2 regions of the Rhodococcus sp. WMMA185 genome follow, and region 2 is predicted to be linked to the other one. Evidence: riboswitches for the same ligand, from Rfam matches in the RefSeq annotation. Region 2 holds a riboswitch; the other holds the start of a gene.

Region 1 (4,312 bases), 2.2 Mb from region 2:
GGGGGCCAGGGGGTGACCCGGCAGGAAGGGTGTGAGGTGCGACCGTACACCGACCGGACCGACACCGGGTCCGCCGCCGCCGTGCGGGATGCAGAACGTCTTGTGCAGATTGAGGTGACTCACGTCGCCGCCGAACCGGCCGGGACGCGCGAGTCCGACGAGGGCATTGAGGTTGGCGCCATCGACGTAGACCTGTCCACCGGCATCGTGGACCGCAGCACAGATATCGGCGATCTCGTGTTCGTACACCCCGTGCGTCGACGGGTAGGTGATCATGATTGCTGCCAAGCGCTCGGCATGGTCTGCAATCTTCGCCCGCAGATCATCGAGGTCTACGTCGCCGTTGGGACGGCACGCGACAACCTCGACGCGCATGCCGGCCATCACCGCAGATGCGGCGTTGGTGCCGTGCGCACTCGACGGGATGAGGCAGGTGTCGCGGTGCTCGTCGCCTCTGCTCAGGTGGTAATTGCGAATCGCGAGCAGACCCGCATATTCCCCCTGGCTCCCGGCGTTCGGCTGCAAGCTGACTGCGTCGTAGCCGGTAACTGCCACAAGCCAGTTCTCGAGGTCCGTGATGATTCGCAGGATTCCGGAGGCGTCCGCGGTGGGCGCAAACGGGTGCAATCCGGCAAATGCCGGCCAAGTGATCGCTTCCATTTCCGCGGTGGCGTTGAGTTTCATCGTGCACGAACCGAGCGGAATCATGCTGCGGTCGAGCGCGATGTCCTTGTCGGACAACGACCGCAGATAGCGCAACATCGCAGTCTCGGTCCGGTATCGAGTGAATGCTTCGTGCTGGAGGTAGTGGGAGCCGCGCAGTTGTGCGTCGGGAACAGAGGTGCCCTGCTCCAGAGTCACAGCGCCCGCACCACCGAACGCGGCCAGCACGTTCGCCGTGTCGGCTTCGGTGGTGGCCTCGTCGCAGGAGATGCCGACGTGATCGGCGTCCACGAGCCGCAGGTTGATGCCGGATTCCTTCGCCCTGGCCACAACGTCCGCCGCATGACCGGGGACACGCACGAGAACGGTATCGAAGAACTGCTCGTGAACCACGGTGGCACCGGCCTTCCGCAGAGCGGCCGCGAGCGAATGCGCCGTGTTTGCAACGCGCAAGGCGATGGCCTTCAGTCCCTCGGCGCCGTGGTAGCTGGCATACATCGCTGCGAGAATCGCGAGCAGTACCTGCGCCGTGCAGATGTTCGATGTCGCCTTCTCACGGCGAATGTGCTGCTCACGGGTCTGGAGTGCTAGACGGTATGCCTTGTCGCCGTCCGCGTCGACCGAGACACCGACCAATCGGCCCGGCAACTGACGGGCGTGCTTGGTGTGTACGGCGAGGTAACCGGCGTGCGGGCCCCCGAAGCCCATCGGAACACCGAAACGCTGGGTGGTGCCGAAGCAGACGTCCGCGCCGATCTCGCCGGGCGGAGTGACGAGAGTCAGAGCCAGCAAATCGGCTCCGACCGCGACAAGAGCGCCGCGCTCGTGGGCGGCGGCGATCGTGTCGGTGTAGTCGACGATGCGCCCGGACGCGCCCGGAAGCTGTCCGAGCAGCCCGAAGAAATCACCTTCCGGCAGCCCCTCGGACAGGTCGGCCGGCACGATCTCGATGCCGAGCGGTTCCGCTCGCGTCTCGATCACAGCGAGGGTCTGGGGGAACAAATCGGCGTCCACCACGAACCGCGGGGACTTGCTCCTGCTCGCGCGTCGCAGGAGCGTCATCGCCTCGGCGGCGGCGGTCGCCTCGTCGAGCATCGAGGAGTTGGCAACCTCCATACCGGTGAGGTCGGCAACCATCGTCTGGAAGTTGAGCAGAGCCTCGAGACGGCCCTGGCTGATCTCGGGCTGGTACGGCGTATAGGCGGTGTACCAGGCCGGATTCTCAATGATGTTTCGAATCAGGACCGGGGGGGTCAGGGTGTCGTAGTAGCCGAGCCCGATCATTGACGTTGCCACCGTGTTCTGGCCGGCGAGCGCAGACAGTTCGGCCAACGCCTCATGTTCGGACACCGGCGTCGGCAATGCGTCGAGACCGTCGGCAACACCACCCGAGACACTGTCCAAGATGACAGCAGGAACGGCCTTCGAAGCTAGATCGTCCAGCGAATCGGCTCCGATCAGTTCGAGGATGTGCGCAAGTTCCGCAGCGTTCGGACCCACATGACGATCGGCGAATGTACGGCTTCCAGCGTCGATCACGAAAACTCCCAGGCAGTTCGGAGGATCAGGACACGCACCGCCTCGCGGTGCGCCCCTCCCCCTCTGTCGCCTGCTCTCATCGAGCGCCTGAGAGATTCGGGTCGTCGTTCTCAGCGAAGCCGGACCCTTTCCCCGTCGGCGGGTGGGTGCTCCCACCGCTTTCCAGAGGCGTCGGAGCCCGCACGGTCCTGTCTGCCTGAGAGATTGACGGGGAGGTGTTGCTCCTTCGGCGCCCGGACTCCCACATACACGGTTCACTGTGCATACGGTGCCCGGAACTCTCCCGCACGGCGTCGACGCACCGTCAGTCTATGCCACGACCGCTGATACGGTTTCGCCCGGCGGTTGTTGCCGTGAATGCGTGCGCCGCTAGCCCGTCTTGCGGCTCGCGCGGTTCTTCCGGCGCGATGCCAACTCGTCCTCTGGGCTCTGCTCACTCTCGCCGCCGTCGGCGCGCTCCGCTGGGAAATCGGCAATGGTGCCGGTCAGTTCGCGCATCGCACCGCTCACAGCGATACCGAACACACCCTGCCCTCCTTGAAGGAGGTCGACGACCTCTTCCGGGGACGTGCACTCGTACACGGTGGTCCCATCCGAGAAGAGCGTGATCTTGGCCAGGTCCCGCACACCGCGCCTACGCAAGTGATCGACGGCCACCCGAATGTTCTGCAGGGAAATCCCGGTGTCGAGCAGTCGTTTGACAATTTTGAGGACGAGAATGTCCTTGAACGAGTAGAGGCGCTGACTTCCGGAACCCGCAGCACCACGAATCGACGGCACAACCAGGGACGTGCGAGCCCAGTAGTCGAGTTGACGGTAGGTGATCCCCGCGATCTGGCAAGCGATGGGGACGCGGTATCCGACGAGGTCGTCAGGGACGGAATCGTCCGGAAAGAGACCCGGCTGGATCTCTTCGGGGCCGAACTCAGGCTCGGCAAAATTCTCGCCGGGCGCAAGATTCAGCGCATTCTCCTGTGGCCGATCTCCCACTGACTACTCCCTCTCGCACGTCGCACTGAACCTGACGATCAGTGCGTCTGTAGCGCGTCACCAATGTCCGCAGCGCATACACCGCAGTCACACTCAGCGGCGCGCACACCACCGGTGACATCGAGCAAGTCGTACCCTGAACCCATTCAGCGTACGCCCCACACGATCTGCACGGCTGAAAATCACTACACCGAACGCTATGACTCGGGTTGGTCGTGGTCAATGCAACGCGCCGAGCGAGCCTCAACCGTTACTCCACGGCCCCGCCCGGACCGTGGATTCGCCTAGCCGTCCGTGGCCTTGAAGTCGTCGGGCGACACCGATTCGAGAAACTCTTTGAACTTCTCGACCTCATCCTCGCGCTCGTCCGGCATGACCAGACCGGCCTCGCTGAGCACTGCTTCGTCGGCGAAAATCGGAACCCCCATTCTCAGGGCGATCGCGATGGAGTCCGACGGCCGAGCCGAGACGCGAATGTTCTCGTCGAAGACGAGGTCGGCGTAGAAGGTGCCTTCGCGCAGGTCGACGATGCGAACTTCTTTGAGGGTCCGCCCGAAAGCTTCGATCAGGTTCTTGATCAGGTCGTGCGTGAGCGGGCGCGCCGGCTCGACACCCTGCTGTTCGAGGGCAATCGCAGTGGCCTCGGTTTGGCCGATCCAGATCGGCAGATAGCGTTCGCCCTCTGATTCGCGCAACAGCAGAACGGGCTGATTCTGGGGCTGCTCGACACGAACGCCGATAACGTGCATTTCGCTCATCGCGTCTGCCTCCACCCTGCAATCATCCGTTCGCGGCACACCATGCCATATCAGGATTCTATTCGATTCGCGTCCACGCTTCGACCGTACAGCCGTTCGAGCACATCGCTGTTGGGAGTTATCGAGATGGAACGGCCCGCGAACTCACGTCACCGGTCGAGTGCACCCCGAACCGCGGACTTCACCAGACAGGTGTGCAACGTCAACGACAGGGCAGCCAACTCGCGGACCATCTCCTCGGCCCTGTCGCGCGCCCCCTCGTCACGGCCTTTGGCAACCGGACCCGCGATCTGGGCGACCAATCCGGCCTCGCGGTCGGCTGCGAGCTTGAATGCCCTCAGGTGACGTACCTCGAGCCCGAA
Region 2 (4,312 bases):
CACTGAACCGCACGTTGTCCACGGCCGGGCGCACGATTGGTTTCTCCGCGCTGCTGCTGATGTGTGCGTTCGCCGGAACTCTGGTGTTTCCACAGGCTGCACTGAAATCTCTGGGCTTCGGAGCAATGTCGGCGGTCGCCGTCGCGGCGATCGCATCGCTGACGGTGCTGCCTGCCGCACTCGCCCTGCTCGGCCACCGTATCGGCAAATGGAGTTGGCGAAGAGACGCATTCGAGCGGGGTGAGGCCAGGGCAGGACGGTTCTGGGGACGGGTCACCACCGCAGTGCTCCGGCGCCCGGGAGCTGTCGCGTTCGGGATCGTCGCAATATTCCTGGTGGTTGCGTCGCCGACCCTCGGTATCAAGCTCGGCGACGTCGATCACACCGCGCTTCCCTCGGACAGCTCCGCTCGACTCGGCGCGGAAAGCATCGCCGCGGAACTACCTGCCGCCAATGGCGGTGTCCTCATCCACACTCGCAGCACCGACGGCGGTCCCCCCTCGCCGGCCGCACTGGGCGAGCTGAGTCGCGCTGTGGCGGATGTCGACGGCGTCACAGGTGTCGTCGTCGTGGGCAGCAAGGACGACGTGACGGTCATGCAGGCACGCCTCTCGGTCCCCGACCGCTCACAAACCGCGATCAAGGCTGTCGAGCAGATCCGCGGCCTCGACGCCCCCGAGGGGATCAGCGTGTCGATCGGTGGACCGACAGCGATCACCGTGGATGGCGTCGATGCCATCATTGCCTGGCTACCTGTGATGCTCGCGATCATGGCGGCCGCCACTTTGATCCTCATGCTTTTGGCGTTCGGCTCGATCGTTCTGCCGATCAAGGCGGTCGCGGTGGCGTTCGTGAGCCTGGCCGCGACCTTCGGGATTCTCACGCTCATCTTCTACGACGGCTATCTCGCCGGTGTCCTTCAGGTCAGCCAGGGGCCACTGCCTGCCGGGATGGTGGTCTTGGTGATCGCCGTGGTGTTCGGGCTGTCCACCGACTACGAGGTATTCCTCATCTCGCGAATGGTCGAGGCCAGAGCGGCCGGAGCGACAACCGAAGAAGCCATCCTGGTCGGGGCCACTCGAACCGGCCGCGTTGTCACCGCCGCAGCAACACTGCTGATCCTCGTAACCGGTGCCTTCACGCTCTCGGAACTGACGCCCATGCGGTTCATCGGATTAGGAATGATCATCGCGCTCGCGCTCGACGCCACCCTGGTCCGAATGCTGCTCGTGCCGGCCCTGGTCAAGCTCATGGGCGAGGCCAACTGGTGGGGCCCCGCGTTCCTTCGGAGGCAGCCTGCAGCCAACCAGACACCGGCAGCGAGCAGCGAGCCGCCATCAGCGGATGATGACCTCTCCGTGCTCGAGGTCAAGCACTGACGAAACACGCAGGCGGTGTACTGTTTGGCAAGTCACAATTGAAGACGCCGTTGATGCGCAGCGGGAGAACCTCCCACAAAGGAGGTGCCGTAGGAGCAACTTCCTCCCCGGGAATCTCTCAGGCCCAGCACCGCAGCGAAGAGGCAACTCTGGAGAACAGGATCGGCCAGACCGGTACTTACCGAAGGTGAAGAGCATGCCGCGACCGCGGTAGCCCAATCTCTCAGGTTTCAGGACAGAGCGGGGAGGTGTGCCCCGATTCTTCGGCGACAGCCGACCCCCTGAGGAGGCCCTGACATGACTCTTACCGAGACCCCCGAGACCCCGCTTCTCGTCGAGCACCGCACGCTCGGCGCCCACTTCACCGACTTCGCCGGTTGGCAGATGCCGTTGAAGTACTCGAGCGAGCTGGCCGAACATCACGCCGTCCGCACCAAGGCCGGCCTGTTCGACCTCTCACACATGGGGGAGATCGCCGTCACCGGAACGGAATCCGGCGCCCTTCTTGATTACGCACTCGCCGGTGAACTTTCAAAGATCGGGGTCGGTCGAGCCAAGTACTCCCTTCTCTGCAATGCGGACGGGGGCGTGATCGACGATCTCGTCGTCTACCGACTCGCCAACGAGCAATTCCTGGTGGTAGCCAACGCGGCCAACGCGTCGACGGTGTACCGCGAGCTGGCCGCCCGTGCCGAAAACTTCTCGGCGACAGTCGAGAACCAATCCGGCGAGACCGCGCTGATCGCCGTCCAGGGACCGGCCGCCCAGGAGATCGTGCAGTCTCTCGTTTCCGACGAGCAGGCGGAGGCGGTGGCAGAGCTCAAGTACTACGCGGTCACTCGCGCAGCCGTCGCCGGCATCGACGTCCTGCTCGCCCGCACCGGATACACCGGCGAAGACGGATTCGAGCTCTACGTACCGAACGCACAGTCTGTGCAGTTGTGGCGCGCACTCCTCGCCGCTACAACCGAACGTGGTGGTGTTCCCGCAGGTCTCGCCTGCCGGGACACCCTTCGACTCGAGGCCGGAATGGCGCTGTACGGCCACGAGCTGAACCTGGATACGAATCCGTACGAGGCGGGGCTCGGCAGGGTGGTCCGATTGAACAAGGACTTCGTCGGACGCGACGCGTTGGCGCAACTGTCGGAGCAGGACCCGAAGCGAGTACTGGTCGGACTCCAAGGCGGCGGTCGCCGGGCCGCCCGTGCCGGCTACACCGTCCACGACGCCGACGGCGGGGAGGTCGGCACAATCACCTCCGGGGCGCTGTCACCGACCCTCGGACATCCGATCGCGCTCGCATTCGTGGACGTCGCTCACCGCGAACCCGGCACCGCGCTCGCCGTCGATATTCGTGGCAGGAAGGAGCCGTTCGTGGTTGCCTCGCCACAGTTCTATCGTCGCTCCTAAGCTCCTCCGTGCCCGGGATCTTCTCGATCCCGGGCACGTGTTGTTCGGCACGTCAGTTTCGAGTGGTGAATGCCTTCGGAAGGAACTTGTCACCGAGCACAACCACCGCAAAGGCGATTGCGGCACCCCACCACCAGGCCAAGTCGACGAACGCCCCTACAAACGCGATGGCGCCTATGGCTATCCCGATGGTTGCAGCCCACCGCAGGCTTCTCCGGGGTCGACTGCTCGGCGGCTGGACGATCGGGTTCATGGGCTCGATCGGTTCGGGCATGGCTCTCCTAGGTTCCCCTCGCTTGTGTACTGACGTCTGCTCAACGTGCCTGCTACCTACCCGCTGGCCGCCCGAGGGAACGATACGCGCCCGTTAGCAATCCGGCGGCGTGGCAGATCCACGGCGCGGTCGCCGTGCTTACCGGTCGTGAGGACGCAGGGCGGCCGCGCACCCGAGCGGCCAGTTGCGCGATTCTTCGGTAGGAATGATTCAGGTGTTTTGGGAAACGAATCAACCCCGGAAACGCCGCTCGAAGTAGTCGCGGTTCTGGAAGGACGGTGCCAATGCAGGTTTCTTCGGCACAGAAGTCTGGCATCGCGCACTCCGGTCGAGGTGTATCAGGCAGTCGTGGTGGACCAGGCAGCGGGAGGTTTCGCCGTTTCTCGGCCTCGCATTCGGTCTTGTTGTTCGCGTTTGCGTTCACCGTCATGGCTGACCCGGTGTCGTCGGTGGCATACGCGATCGAAGCGGCCTTGCGAGAGCTCGGCGGCGACCTCGGACTGCTCATGGCCACGATGACGCTGGTAGTCGCGATCATCTGCCTCATCATCGTCAACTATCAAAGATTGGTCGCGCGATACCCGATGGGGGGAGACGCGGCCGCGGCAGCGGGTGATGCATTCGGCGAAGGATGGGCGTTCTTACCCATCGGGGCGCTGATCGTCGATTTCGTTCTGACGATCGCCATCAGTGTCTCTGCCGGAACATCGGCGATCATCGACTATGTGCCGGAATTGTCCGGGTGGCGAATTCCACTCGCGGTGGGACTGATTCTGCTCGTAGCGTGTGTCACCTGGTTCGGAAATCTGGGCCGAGCAGTCTTCGCTGTATTGACGGTTGTATTCATCGTGTTCGCCGTGCTGGTGATCGTCGGCGCATTCACCACGCCGACGAACGCTGCCGACACTGTCGCCCAGGCACCGCACACGCCCGCCCTGTCGGTTGCTCTGGCGTTCCCAGTCGCGATGGCCTTGGCGACCGGTGTGGAAGCCCCGTCTTCAGCCATCTCCCAACTGGGCCAGCTCGACGACGACGGACGCCGCCGATTCGGCCAGATCACGTTGTGGCTCACTCTCGCAATCGTCGGCGGAATCACCATCGGCTTGACCGCAGCAACCGTTCATCTCGGTAGACATATCCCGGACACCGGCTCCACACTCATCGCCGACGTCGCGAAAGCCTCCGTACCCACACCCGTCTACGGTCTGTTCCAGGGTGCAACAGCCCTACTCCTACTCTCCGCGGCCTC

What was found. A riboswitch is a leader RNA that binds a small molecule or an ion and turns the genes downstream of it on or off. The one in region 2 is predicted to bind glycine.
Region 1: it holds a riboswitch for glycine, as region 2 does, so the genes downstream of both, gcvP (aminomethyl-transferring glycine dehydrogenase) here and gcvT (glycine cleavage system aminomethyltransferase GcvT) in region 2, are expected to answer to the same signal.

Annotation. Positions count from the first base shown of each region.
Region 1 covers NZ_CP017014.1:1,948,759-1,953,070, forward strand. Annotated here, with positions in the region: gene gcvP (aminomethyl-transferring glycine dehydrogenase) at 1-2,202, opposite strand, end outside; glycine riboswitch at 2,376-2,498, opposite strand; gene BFN03_RS08600 (MerR family transcriptional regulator) at 2,572-3,192, opposite strand; gene BFN03_RS08605 (bifunctional nuclease family protein) at 3,477-3,950, opposite strand; gene ftsR (transcriptional regulator FtsR) at 4,100-4,312, opposite strand, start outside.
Region 2 covers NZ_CP017014.1:4,241,939-4,246,250, reverse strand. Annotated here, with positions in the region: gene BFN03_RS19150 (MMPL family transporter) at 1-1,379, shown strand, start outside; glycine riboswitch at 1,431-1,522, shown strand; gene gcvT (glycine cleavage system aminomethyltransferase GcvT) at 1,677-2,789, shown strand; gene BFN03_RS19140 (hypothetical protein) at 2,842-3,063, opposite strand; gene BFN03_RS19135 (APC family permease) at 3,492-4,312, shown strand, end outside.